DNA from 4 places in the Micromonospora sp. L5 genome. Region 4 is predicted to be linked to each of the others. Evidence: riboswitches for the same ligand, from Rfam matches in the RefSeq annotation. Region 4 holds a riboswitch; each other region holds the start of a gene.
What was found. A riboswitch is a leader RNA that binds a small molecule or an ion and turns the genes downstream of it on or off. The one in region 4 is predicted to bind cyclic di-AMP.

Region 1 (3,210 bases), 1.6 Mb from region 4:
TCGACCGCCGGCTTCATCGACCCGGGTTTCTCCGGTCACGTCACGCTGGAGCTGTCGAACGTGGCGAACCTGCCGATCACGCTCTGGCCGGGCATGAAGATCGGCCAGCTCTGCATCTTCCGGCTCTCCTCGCCGGCCGAGCACCCGTACGGCTCGGCCGTCTACGGGTCGCGTTACCAGGGGCAGCGCGGACCGACGCCGAGCCGGTCCTGGCAGAGCTGGCGCACCTGGCCGACCCGCTGACGGCGCCCACAGTTGTTAATAGGGGCCCCCTCCTCTACCGGAGGCGTTAAGAGGGGGCCCTTCCTTACACCCGGCCGTAGCTGTTGATGTCGCCGTCGTCGACCCGCTTCATGGTGATGGGCTTGCCGGACTGGGAGGCGTGCACCACCCAGCCGTCGCCCACGTACATCGCCACGTGGTGCAGGTCGCTGTAGTAGAAGACGAGGTCACCGGCGCGCAGCTCGGCCCGGCTCACCCGCTTCGTCATGCCGTGCTGCTGGCGCGCGTTGTGCGGCAGCGAGACACCGCCCTTGGCCCAGGCCGCCATGGTCAGGCCCGAGCAGTCGAAGTGATCCGGCCCGGCCGCGCCCCACACGTAGATCTTGCCGATCTGGGCGCAGGCGAACTTGACCGCCGCTCCGGCCGCGCCACCGGGGTAACCGGCGGGGCAGGGCGCCGGGCGCAGCGGGCCGCCGCCACCGTTGCCGTACACCTTGAGCCGCAGCTTCTGCAGCCGGGCGATCTCGGCGTCGATCTGCTTCTTCTTCGCCGCGAGCTGGGCCTCGGTACGCGCCAGTCCGGCGATCATCTCGTCCAGCGGCTTCTTCTTCGCCGCCAGTTCGTCGCGCAGCGCGGCGACGGAGCGCACCTGCTCGTGCTGGCGGTGCGCGAAGCGGTCGAGCAGTTCCAGGCCGTTGACCAGGTCACCGGGTGAGCGGCTGCCCAGCAGCGCGTTGACGGTGGAGAGGTTGTCACCCTTGTAGGCGTCGGCGGCGAGTCCGCCGACCTGGCCGAGCGCGGCGTCCACCCGGGCCTGGAGGGGTGCGATCTGCCGGCCGAGCGCGTCGGCCTGCTTGCGCCGCGCGGCGAGCTGCTCGCGTACGGCGTTGACCTGTTCGATGACCGGTTCGAGTTTGTTCCAGTCGCGGTCGATCTGCGCCTCGATCTCGGCGACCGAGGGTTCGGCGTGTGCCGCCGTGGCGCCGCCGGTCAGGACGACTGCGGTGCCGACGAGGGCGGCGAGGGCTGTGGTGAAGCGGGACCAGCGGGTACGCGGCACAGCCGTGGAGCGGTCGACCGACCGGCTCGACGACGGCCGCGGGGCATGGAGTGCCACCGGGCGTCCGTACTCCTTCTTCCGTACCGCCTACCGGGTTAGCTGACGGATTCGGGCGGGAAGGGAGCCGCCCTACCGCATCGCTGCGGATTCACCCCAGGTACCTGGTTCCCCGGCTCGCCCGGAGGCGACTCGGCGGTGTCGGACCGTCACCGACCGGGTTGGACGGTGAGACGTGCGGCCGACGATTCACCAGAGTAGGGACCACCGTTATCGATCCGCAACTTCCAGCGCCGTGACACTCCGTACGCGATGAGGCGCCGCACCCCGGTCGGAGGTGAAATTTTCTTTCAAGGCTGATTACTCACTGGAAAGGTATTGACCCTTGCGGGTGTGCGGAGTGAGGGTGGAAACGCAGTGACCCCCATCCCTGTCCAGGAGGTTCGATGCACCTCTCCGCCCCGCCGTCGGGCAGACGGATACTGCTCGCCGCCGCAGTGGCGACAGCCACCGCGCTGGCGACGACCGGCCCGGTGACCGCCGCGCCGGACACGTCCGCGCCCGCGAGCGACCGGCAACAACAATACGCCGCCGCCGCGGCCGAGTACGGCGTACCGCAGAACGTGCTGCTCGGTGTCTCCTATCTGGAGTCCCGCTGGGACACCCACACCGGGCAGCCGAGCACCAGCGGCGGCTACGGCCCGATGCACCTGACCGACGCCGCGCACATCCTCGCCATGCCGGGCAGCGCCCACGTCGACGAGGACGAGGACCCGCGCGGCGACGACTCCCGGCCGCTGAAGCTCGACCCGGCCACCGCCGCCGCGCCGGAGCGGGAGACCCCGCTGCCGCCCGCCTCGCTCCAGACGCTCGACGCCGCCGCCGCGCTCACCGGGCTCGACGCGGGCACGCTGCGCACCGACCCGGCCGCGAACATCCGCGGTGGCGCCGCGCTGCTGGCGTCGTACCAGAAGGCTCTGGGTGGGCCGGTCGGCGCCGGCACCGACCCGGCGGCCTGGTACGGCGCGGTGGCCCGGTACTCCGGCGCGGACACCTCGGACGCCGCGGCGGCCTTCGCCGACGAGGTCTACGACCAACTCGGCCAGGGCGCCAGCCGCACCACCGACGACGGCCAGCGGGTCACGCTCGCCGCCACCGCCGCTAAGCCGGACCGTTCCCGCCTGGCCCGCCTGGGCCTGCGCAACGCCGAGCGGCCGGACGGGCTGGAGTGCCCGGTGCGGCTGGCCTGCGAGTGGATTCCCGCGCCCTACGAGCAGCTCAGCGACGACCCGGGCGACTACGGCAACCACGACCTGGGCGACCGGCCGAAGCAGCAGAAGATCGAGTACATCGTCATCCACGACACCGAGGGCTACTTCGGCCCGAGCGTCGACCTGGTGAAGCGGGCCGACTACCTGGGCTGGCACTACACGCTGCGCTCGGTGGACGGCTACATCGCCCAGCACATCAAGACCAAGGACGTCGGCTGGCACGCCGGCAACTGGTACGTCAACGCCAAGTCCATCGGCCTGGAGCACGAGGGCTTCGCCGGTCAGGGCACCTGGTACACCGAGGCGATGTACCGCACCTCCGCCAAGCTGGTGCGGCACCTGGCGCTGAAGCTCGGCATCCCGATGGACCGGCAGCACATCATCGGCCACGACAACGTGCCCGGCATCAACGCCGGCGCGGTGGGCGGCATGCACTGGGATCCGGGACCGTACTGGGACTGGTCGCACTACTTCGACCTGATGAAGGCGCCGTTCCGCAGCACCGGCACGCCCCGTACCGGCCTGGTCACCATCGACCCGGACTTCGCCACCAACCGGCCGGCGTTCTTCGGCTGCAACCAGCAGCCGCCGGGCGTCCCGACGCCCCGGCCGCCGGCCGAACCGTGCCCGTCGCGCGGCTCCTCGTCGGTGATCCTGCGG
Region 2 (3,210 bases), 3.2 Mb from region 4:
GTCTGCCACCGCCCGCCCCGGACACGCGAGACCGAACCCGCCGACCCGCCCCACCCTCGCCCCGGCTCGCCCACACCCCGCCCCCGGTCCGCCCTCGCCCCCGCGCCGCCCTCGCCCCCGCCCCGTCCTCGCCCCCGCGCGCGGCCCTCGCCCCGCGCCGTCCTCGCCCCTGGCGCCCCCTCGCCCCGGCTCCGGCCGCCCACACTCCGCCCTCACCGTCGATCTTGGAGTTATGGCACCTTCCATAGCGGGCGAGCCAGACAAACTGGGCGCCACAAGTCCAAGATCGGCGCGCGCCAAGGCGGCGTGAGGGCCGCGCCAGGACCGGGCGAGACGGGGAAGGCCGGCACCCCGGGTGGGGTGCCGGCCTTCGGGTGTGCGGGACGGTCAGGCGGAGTAGCCGCGGCTGGCGATCCAGTGCGCCAGGTCGATCGTGGTGATCCAGTACGAGGGCAGCGACGGGTCGGCCGAGTCGGCGATCCGTACGGTCCGGCCGTCGTCCTTGTAGCCGACCACCGCGACGTAGTGGCCACCAGGGAACGAGTGCCAGCCGCCGTTGGTGTCGGTGGCCGTACCGGCGACGTTCGCGACGACCCCGCGGCCGTTGCTGATCGCCTCGACCACGTCGGCCTGGAGGCGGTCCATCTGGGCCGGGGTGGCCGAGCCGGGAATCATGCGGGTCCGGTACGGGTTGCCCTTGACCTGCTGGTTGAGCACGCGGGTGGTGTCCTCGGCCGAGTTGGTGCCCATCTCGGTGGTGCCGAGGGGGCCGGCGAGCGCGTCCTGGCTGCGCTCGATGCCGGCGGCGCTGAGCGCGTTGCGCACGGCGGCCGGGCCGCAGTAGAAGTAGTTGATCTGGGCCTGGTAGTCGTAGTCGAGCGACTTGCTCGACGGCGGCTTCGGCTTGGCCTTGGGCGTGGTGTCCGGGTCGGCAGCGGCCTTCGCGGACGGGGAGGCGCTCGGCGACGCGCTGGGCGAGGCGGAGGCGCTGGGCGACGCCTGCGGTACGGCGATGCGGGCCTCGCTGCGGCTGGCGGGCTGCTCGCCGAGGCGGGCGGCGCCGAGGTCGGCGACCGCGGCGGTGTTCTCCTGGACCGGGGCGTCGTCACCGGCGGTGGCGACGGTTCCGGCGCCGGCGGCCAGCACGAGCGCGGCGGCCGATCCGGCGATGATCTGGTACGGGCGTTCGGTGACGATCCGTCGCAGCTGACGCTTCAGGTGGTGCTTCACGAAATCCTCCACGGGGCGTGAGCGGCACACGCCGGCCCGGCACGCGGAGGAACTCACACGTGCTGGCGGGGCCGGATGGCCGGGGGATCGGGAACGCCCGTGATGCCGGGCGCCCAGGGGGCGGTTGCCGGTCGCGCGTCAGGCGCGCGCGGGCACCGCTTCGCCGTGGAGGCGGGGGGACGATCGAGGGGTGGGCACGCGGGGTACTCCTTCCGTGGCCGCCGACCGGGTTAGCTGACGGATTCGGGCGGGAAGTACGCCCTACCGCGGGCCGTGGGCTCGCGGATTCACCCCGATGGTGCTCATGGGTCCCCGGTTCGTGGAACACGATTAGGCGGGTCGGTGCGGCGTCGCCGTCGGCGATCGATTACCGCATCGGACGCGCCGACACTACCGGTGGGTATGCCCCCTGCCAAGCGCTCCCACCTGCGTAAACGTGATCCGTGGTAACGGATTTCGGAACACCCGGTTACTGACTTCACTCAATGGGACAAGCAGTTTCGACGGCGCCCGGCGGCGGAAAGCGGACAGACGGCGACCACCCGGCCGGCAATCGCGATACTCGATGACCCGTTCTGCGCCCGGCGCCCGTTTCGGCGGCCCGGGTGACCGGGCTCACCACGTTCCGGGTAACGATTCGGTCGAGACGGCCGTCTCAGCCGACCCGGGCCGGGCGCCAGCGGGCGTTACGGACCGACGCGGGCACCGGCTGGGCGCTCGGCGTCGCGCTCCGGTACGCCGGGGCGGGCCGCAGCGCCACGGTGGCCGCGTACGCCTCGGCCGCGAGCGTCCGGGCGGCCTCGGCGGCCAGTTCCGCGTCCCGCCAGGCCGCCCGCTCCCGCGCGGCGGCGCTCTCCCATCCGGCCCGGCGCCCGTCCCTGACGGTGCGGGCCAGCACGATCTCCTGCTCGGCCGGGTGCCGGCGCGGATCCCACCCGTTGCGGCGCGCCAGCACGTCGGCGAGCTGACGGGCGGTCAGGTCGCCCCGCCAGTGCGCCGTCATGGCGGCGTGGCGCAGCCAGCGCTCCCGGGCCGCGTACTCCGCAGGGGTTCGTGGCGTGCGCGGCGCGGCCAGCGCGGCGGCGCCGGCGAGGCGGCGGGCGGCGGCGTCCGCCTCGTCGTACGCGGTCCAGGCCCGGTCCGCCTCGTCCTGCGCGGCCAGCCACCGCTCCCGGCGGCGACGGGCCGTCTGGGCGGCCCCGGCGGCGGCCACCGCCACCTCCTCGGCGTACCGGATCAGGTCGTCGCGGCGGGCGGCGTCGGCGTCGGCCGGCTCGGGGGCGGTCTCCGGCGCGGGGTCGCGTTCGGGCCGGGCGACGAGCGCGGCGAGCAGGCCCAAGGCGAGCAGCAGGAGGAAGGACCAGATGGCGGCGGCCTCGGGCACGGAGGTGAGGAAGTGGTACAGAGCGGTCTGCGACATGGTCGGCACCTCACGGGAAGGACCTGGCGGGAGGACCCGCACGACCTCGCCGGGGCGGGCCGGTGGAGGGCCGCCGGGGCGGGTGCGGGGATGACGTGCGGTGGGTGCGGAGAACGGGCGCGGCCCGTGAGCGGGTCAGCGGGCGGGCGGGGCCCGCGGGCCGGCCGGTGCGACGGCCCGTCCGGCCGGGACCGGCTCCACGACGGCCGGGGCGGCCGCCCGGGGCGCGGGCGCCGGAACCCCGGCGGGAGCGGCCTGCCGCTCGGCCACGCGGTCGGCCTCCGGCCGCGTCGCGGTCGAGGCGCCGGTGACCGTGTACGTCGAGGCGGCGACCGCCGGAGCCGGGGCGGCAGCGGCGACACCGGCCGGCAGCGTGGCGGCGCCGAACGAACAGGCGACGACCACGGCGAGACTGGCGAGCATCCGGGCGGTCCAGCGCGCCACCCACCACACGGGGCAGGTGAGCGCGATCGGAAGCACGGGTACAAATTACCGCCGATCCCCCACGAACGCACCGCCGCACGGCGTGTCGCGGATCGACAGGCGGACGTGTGCGCGTG
Region 3 (3,210 bases), 2.3 Mb from region 4:
CCGCGACCGTTGGGAGAGACGCCATGGGTGCCGACCACACCCGCCCCGCACCCGCTGCGCCGCCGGGCGTACGACGGCTGCTCGTCGCCGTGGTGGTGCCGCTGTTCGCGCTCACAGTGATCGCGGCGCTGGTGCTCTGGCCCGGGCAGGACCGGGAGCCGGTCGGCGGCGCTGACGTCCCCCGCTACCACGGCACCGTGACCCGGGTGGTCACCGAGCCCTGCCCGCCGACCCCGGAGGCCCCGGAGGGCGGGGGTGGCCCCTGCGGCACGGTGACGGTCACCGCCGAGCAGGGCCCGGACGCGGGCCGGCAGGTCGAGACGCCGATCCCGGCCGGGCCGGGCGCACCCCGGGTCGCGGTCGGTGACGAGGTCGTCCTGGTCGAGCTGACCGACCCGGCCGACCCGGCGGTGAAGTCCTACAACATCGCCGAGCACCAGCGCGGCACACCGCTGATCTGGCTGATGGTGCTGTTCGCCGCCGCGATCGTGGCGTTCGGCCGGTGGCGCGGGCTCGCCGCGCTCGGCGGCCTGGTGGCCAGCTTCGCCATCCTGCTCGGCTTCGTGCTGCCGGGCATCGGCGCCGGCCAGCCGCCGCTGCTCGTGGCGATCGTGGGCGCCGCGTTGATCATGTTCGTGGTGCTCTACCTGACCCACGGGATCACCGCGCAGACGTCGGTCGCGGTGCTCGGCACGCTCGGCAGCCTGGTGGTCACCGGCGTGCTCGGCCTGCTCGCCACGTCCGCCACCCACCTGACCGGCTTCGGCAGCGAGGACGCCACCACGCTGTCCATGTTCCAGGGCGACGTGGACCTGCACGGGCTGCTGCTGGCCGGCATCATCATCGGCTCGCTGGGCGTGCTGGACGACGTCACAGTCACCCAGGCGGCCACCGTCACCGAACTGGCGCACGCCAACCCCGGGCTGTCCCGGCGGCAGCTCTACCGGGCGGCGACCCGGGTCGGCCGGGCCCACATCGCGTCCACCGTCAACACCATCGTGCTGGCGTACGCGGGCGCCTCGCTGCCGCTGCTGCTCCTCCTGGTCGCCGACTCCCGCCCGGTGAGTGAGATCCTCACCAGCGAGTTCCTCGCCCAGGAGATCGTCCGCAGCGCGGTGGCGACGCTCGGCCTGATCGCCGCCGTACCGCTGACGACCGGACTGGCCGCGATCGTGACCACCGCCGGGCGGCGCTCGCGCGGCGCGGAGCCGGCGCCACCCGCGGCCCGGCCGCCGGCCGGACGCGACGACGCGCTGGAGGCCCTGGGCGGCGGGAAGAGTACGGAGGCCGCATGGTGACACTCCGCAGCGTGACCATCGATTTCAAACGCGACGCTGGTCACGGTGCGCCACGGCGAAATCTCGCTATTGGTCGGCTTCCGGACGTAGATCCTCAGGAGTGCTGTCAGGTAACCTCGCTGCCGGTCACCGCCGAAGGCGCGCACCGGCGCCAGCGGTGCCGCCGCCCAATCGCCTGCGGGCGAACCGGGGAACCAGGTACATGGGGTGAATCCGCGACAGCGGTAGGGGCCACTTCCGTCCCGAACCCGTCAGCTAACCCGGTCGGCGGCCGACGGAAGGGAACACTGTGACGGCACCCCTGCGCCGCTGGCTGACACCCGTGGTGGCCGTGCTGGCCTCGCTGGCCGTGCTGGCCGGGCCGACCCCGGCGACCGCGGCCCCCACCGCGGCGGCCCCCGGCAACCCCTCGGGACACGAGGAGGACGGCGAACCGCCGCTCATCACCGAGGCGATCGACGCCGCCAACCGGGCCTTCCTCCAGGCCAAGGCGAAGCTCGCCAAGTCCCAGGACCGCCAGCGGCGGCTGGCGGCCGAGGTGAAGACGGCACAGGCCGAGCTCGAAGCGCTCAGCCCGCAGGTCAACCAGCTCGCCGCCCAGTCCTACCGGACCGGCCGGATGGGCGCGATGGCCATGCTGCTGGAGAGCAACTCACCCGACTCGTTCGTCCGCCGGGTCAACGCCCTGGACGAGCTGAACCTCCTCAACGCGCAGCGCCTAGCAGCCATCAACGCGGTCAAGACCCGCGCCGAGCAGGCCAAGATCGCGCTCGACGCCGAGGTGCGCGAGCAGGAGAAGCAGAAGAACGCGATGGAGCGCGAGAAGGTGCAGGCCGAGCGCGCGCTGAAGCTCGTCGGCGGTCTCGGCTTCACCGGCGGCCTGGTCTCCGCCACCTCACCGGTCGCCAAGATCGGCCCCGGCCGCACCGCCGACGGCGGGTGGAAGGCGGAGTCGTGCAGCGAGGACGACCCGACCACCTCGGGCTGCGTCACGCCGCGCACGCTGCACGCGTACAAGGAGGTCCGGCGCGCGGGCTTCAAGCGCTTCGTGGGCTGCTACCGGCCCGGCGGGCCGTGGGAGCACCCCAAGGGCAAGGCGTGCGACTGGTCGCTCCAGAACAGCGGCTTCGCGCCCTGGCACAACAACGACACCCGCCGGTACGGCAACGAGGTGGCCGCCTTCCTCATCCGCAACGCCGACCGGCTGGGCATCTACTACGTCATCTGGAACCGGCAGATCTGGTTCCCGGCCACCGGCTGGAGTTCGTACAGCGGACCCTCGAACCACACCGACCACGTCCACATGTCGATGCTCTGACCCGGACACCACGAAAAGGGGCCGCCCTCGGGCGGCCCCTTTTCTCGTCCGTACGGGTCAGCTCGCCAGCGCCGGGTCGGCGGGCGCGGCCGGGGCGGGCAGCGGGGCCGGGGCCTGCGCCACGGTCCGCACCTCGCCACCGGCGAGCCGGTACGACATGCCCACCACCGTGCACCGCCCGGCGGCCACCCGCTCGGCCAGCACGGCGGACCGGGCCAGCAGCGTCTCCACGGTCTGCGCGATGTGGACGTCGACGATGCCGTCGAGGTCCTCGACCCCCTGGCGGGCGGCGCGCAGCAGGCTCGGCGAGACCGCGTCCACCACAGCGCCCAGGTGCCCGGCCGGGGCGGCGCCGGTCCGGACCCCCTCCCGGGCGGCCTGGACCGCGCCGCACGAGTCGTGCCCGAGCACCACCACGAGCGGGGTGCCGAGCACGGTGACGGCGTACTCGACGCTGCCGAGCACCTCCGGCCCGGCGGTGTGCCCGGCGGTACGTACCACGAAGAGGTCACCGAGACCGCGGTCGAAGATGATCTCGGCGGCGAGCCGCGAGTCGGAGCAGCCGACGATCACCGCGAACGGGTGCTGGCCGTC
Region 4 (3,210 bases):
TCTCGTTGAGCGCGGCCCGCGCCCGGCCCGGCGAGACCGAGCCCTGCTTGACCTGTTCCAGCAGGTCGCGCACCTGGGCCAGCTCCTGGCGCAGGTGGTCGTGCACGTCCACCAGGTGCTGCCCGGCGGCCTGTCCCCGGGCCGGGTAGACGTGTCCGGCCGGCGGCGGCGGGGCGCTCGGGCGGGTGGACTCGTCCCACGGGCGGCGCGCGCTCAGGCGTACCCCCGGGTCGGGGGTGGGGGTGACGCGGAGCGTGCTCGGGCCGCCGGCGGTGGTCGGCTCGTCGGCGGCCTCCCGGGCGCCGCCGGCGGGCGTGGCGCGCTCGGCGGCGACCAGCTCCCGGACCGCGGGGGCCACCTCCTGGCCGAAGATCTGGATCGCGCGCGGCTCGTCGCTGCCGAGGATGAACGTGGTGATGCCGTGCTCCAGGGTGAGCCCGGCCAGTTCCTCCACCCACTGCTCCGGCGGCCCGGTCAGGAAACCGGCCGACGAGCGGGCGAACGTGCCGGTCACGTTGAGCATGCGGCGGATCGCGGCCGGGTCGCGCCCGGCGGCCTGGGCGCCCTCGTCCACGAGCGCGTTCAGGGCGGGCAGCTCGTCGGGGCCCTTGGGCAGGTACGACAGGGACGGCAGCCAGCCGTCCGCGGCGCGGCCCACCAGGCGCAGCATGCGCGGCTTGTAGGCGCCGACCCAGATGCCGACCGGATGCGCGGGCGCCGGGCCGCGCTTGGCGCCGACCACCCGGTAGTGCTCGCCGTCGACACGGATCATGCCGCGGCTGCCGGTGTCCCAGACCTCGCGGATCACCCGGATCGCCTCGTCGAGGGCGTCGACGGCGGCGCCGGGGGACAGGCGCCGCCCGCCCGCCGCCTCGATCGCGTCCCAGAACGCGCCCGCGCCGAGTCCCAGCTCGACCCGGCCGCCGGTGAGCAGGTCCAGGCTGGCGACGCTGCGGGCCAGCACCACCGGCTGGCGCAACGGCAGGTTGAGGACGTTTCCGGCCAGGCGGATGCGTTCGGTCGCCGCGGCCACGTAGGACATCAGCGTCCAGGTGTCCAGGAAGCCCGGCTGGTAGGGATGGTCCTGGAACGTGACCAGGTCCAGTCCGACCTGCTCGCACAGCCGGGCCAGCGCCACGACCTGGTCGGGCTGCCCGGCGGCGGGGGTGATGAAGCCGCCGAAGGTCAGCTCGTGTCCGTGATCGGTCATCCGTCAAGCCCTCCCGTGATCTTGCCTGGCCCTGCCACCGTAGCGCCGCCGCCGGTAGCCCGGCCGGGTGAAGAGCGTCACAAGAAGTGGACGATCGTCGCAAATCGCTCCTAGCGTCGGTTTCGTTCGCAGACGCGGACACCGCGGGCCGGAAACGCCAAATCCCGCCGCCGTCCCCGGTAACCGGACCTCGCGCGGGAGCGGGGGAACCACACGTTCCACGGTGCATCGTCACCTCGGGGTGAAGCCGCCACCGGCGGCCGGGCTCCTCGGCCCGAACCCGACAGCTCACCTCGTCGGCGTGGAGGAATCCACATGGCAACTGAATACTCAGCCCGAAGCCGCCGTACCGCCCTCGGAGCGGTCCTGGCCGGCGCCGCCGTCGGCGCCGCGAGCCTGTTCGGCCCGGCCGCTCCGGCCAGCGCGGGCGTCAACTGGGACGCGGTAGCGCGCTGCGAGTCGGGCGGCAACTGGAAGATCAACACCGGTAACGGCTACTACGGCGGGCTCCAGTTCTCCCGCGCCACCTGGAACGGCTACGGCGGCAAGAAGTACGCCGCGCGCGCCGACCTGGCCAGCCGGTCCGAGCAGATCGCCGTCGCGGAGAAGGTGCGGCGCGGCCAGGGCATCGGCGCGTGGCCGGTCTGCGGCAAGAAGGGCGGCTCGGCGAGCGCGGCGACCCGGTCCGAGCGGGCCACCACAAAGGCGGCCCCGAAGCGGGCCGCCACGCGCGAGGCCGCGCCGGAGCGGGCGGCCACCCGCAGGGCCGCGCCGGAGCGCGCTACGACGACAGTGGCGCCGCAGCCGTCGTCCGGCGCCGGGACGTACCTGGTCCGGCGTGGGGACACGCTGTCGGAGATCGCCGTGACGCAGCGCGTCGACGGCGGCTGGCGCGCCCTGCACGAGCGCAACCGCGCAGTGGTCGGCGACGACCCCGGCCTGATCTTCCCCGGTCAGCGGCTGCGGCTGGGCTGACAGCGGTCCGAGAACGCCCGGCCGGGGCGACCCCGGCCGGGCGTCCGCCCCGTCCGCGACACGCCGCGTCGACGGTGTCCGGCCTGCTCCCGGCGTCCGGGAGACGGTCCGCGACGGCGGTGACCGCGATTCGTCGGAGGCGGTTGCTAGTGTCACGATGCTCGGCTAAGACGTGAAGAAAGCGCGGATATGACCAACGACCCGTTCTCGGCGGCCGCGAGCATCGACGAGCTGCTGACCCGCACGCAGCAGGCGCTCACCGCGATGCGCTCCCGGGCCTCGGCGCACGCCGACGGCGAGCCCGGCGACCTGCTGCGCGCCGAGGGCACGGCCGCCGGCGGCCGGGTCCGCGCGGTCGCCGTCCAGGGTGGCCGGCTGGATTCCGTGACGATCGACCCGGAGCTGGCCGGCGAGCCCTTCGACGTCCTCTGCGGACACTTCGTCACCGCCGCCAACGCCGCGCTGTCCGAGCTGGACGCCCGGGTCAGCGCGTCGGCGCGGGCCGACGCCGACGCGCTCGCCGCCCGGCTCGGCAGCATGGGCGACCAGGCCGAGCTGTTCGGCCGCGCGATGCACGAGGCGGCCGCGCGGATCCACCGCGACCGCGGCACCGCGTCCCAGGGCGCGCGCCGGGCCTGACACGGCGAAACGGCCGGCCCGACACGGCGGGACGCCGGTCCTGACACGGCGAGGCGGCCGGCCGCCGGGAGGACGACGACCGGCCGCGCACGCCACGGTCAGCTCAGGGTGACCGCGGTGTCGTCGACGACGAAGGACGTCTGCAACGAGCTGTCCTCCACGCCGCTGAACGAGATGGTCGCCGTGGTGCCTGCGAGCGACGAGATGTCGAAGGACCGCTGCACGTAGCCGGTGGCCTTGTTCAGGTTGGAGTACGTGGCCAGCGTGGTGCTGCCCGCCTTGACGGTGAGCTTGTCGTACGCGGTGCTGGTGGTCGACTCCGCGCTGTCGATGTGCAGCCAGAAGCTCAACGTCGCCCGGCATCCGGCCGGGATCGTCACCGACTG

Region 1: another riboswitch for cyclic di-AMP. It lies ahead of ML5_RS00490 (NlpC/P60 family protein); the one in region 4 lies ahead of ML5_RS25085 (transglycosylase family protein).
Region 2: another riboswitch for cyclic di-AMP. It lies ahead of ML5_RS10935 (C39 family peptidase); the one in region 4 lies ahead of ML5_RS25085 (transglycosylase family protein).
Region 3: another riboswitch for cyclic di-AMP. It lies ahead of ML5_RS03865 (hypothetical protein); the one in region 4 lies ahead of ML5_RS25085 (transglycosylase family protein).

The regions. Positions count from the first base shown of each region.
Region 1 is NC_014815.1:98,364-101,573, reverse strand. Features, by position in the region: gene dcd (dCTP deaminase) at 1-243, shown strand, start outside; gene ML5_RS00490 (NlpC/P60 family protein) at 308-1,339, opposite strand; cyclic di-AMP (ydaO/yuaA leader) riboswitch at 1,353-1,487, opposite strand; gene ML5_RS00485 (N-acetylmuramoyl-L-alanine amidase) at 1,726-3,210, shown strand, end outside.
Region 2 is NC_014815.1:2,253,200-2,256,409, reverse strand. Features, by position in the region: gene ML5_RS10935 (C39 family peptidase) at 388-1,242, opposite strand; cyclic di-AMP (ydaO/yuaA leader) riboswitch at 1,435-1,577, opposite strand; gene ML5_RS10930 (hypothetical protein) at 1,886-2,650, opposite strand; gene ML5_RS10925 (hypothetical protein) at 2,786-3,130, opposite strand.
Region 3 is NC_014815.1:774,707-777,916, reverse strand. Features, by position in the region: gene ML5_RS03870 (YibE/F family protein) at 24-1,298, shown strand; cyclic di-AMP (ydaO/yuaA leader) riboswitch at 1,453-1,584, shown strand; gene ML5_RS03865 (hypothetical protein) at 1,588-2,616, shown strand; gene ML5_RS03860 (carbonic anhydrase) at 2,674-3,210, opposite strand, start outside.
Region 4 is NC_014815.1:5,457,469-5,460,678, forward strand. Features, by position in the region: gene ML5_RS25080 (LLM class flavin-dependent oxidoreductase) at 1-1,210, opposite strand, end outside; cyclic di-AMP (ydaO/yuaA leader) riboswitch at 1,356-1,527, shown strand; gene ML5_RS25085 (transglycosylase family protein) at 1,526-2,185, shown strand; gene ML5_RS25090 (YbaB/EbfC family nucleoid-associated protein) at 2,375-2,824, shown strand; gene ML5_RS25095 (M4 family metallopeptidase) at 2,923-3,210, opposite strand, start outside.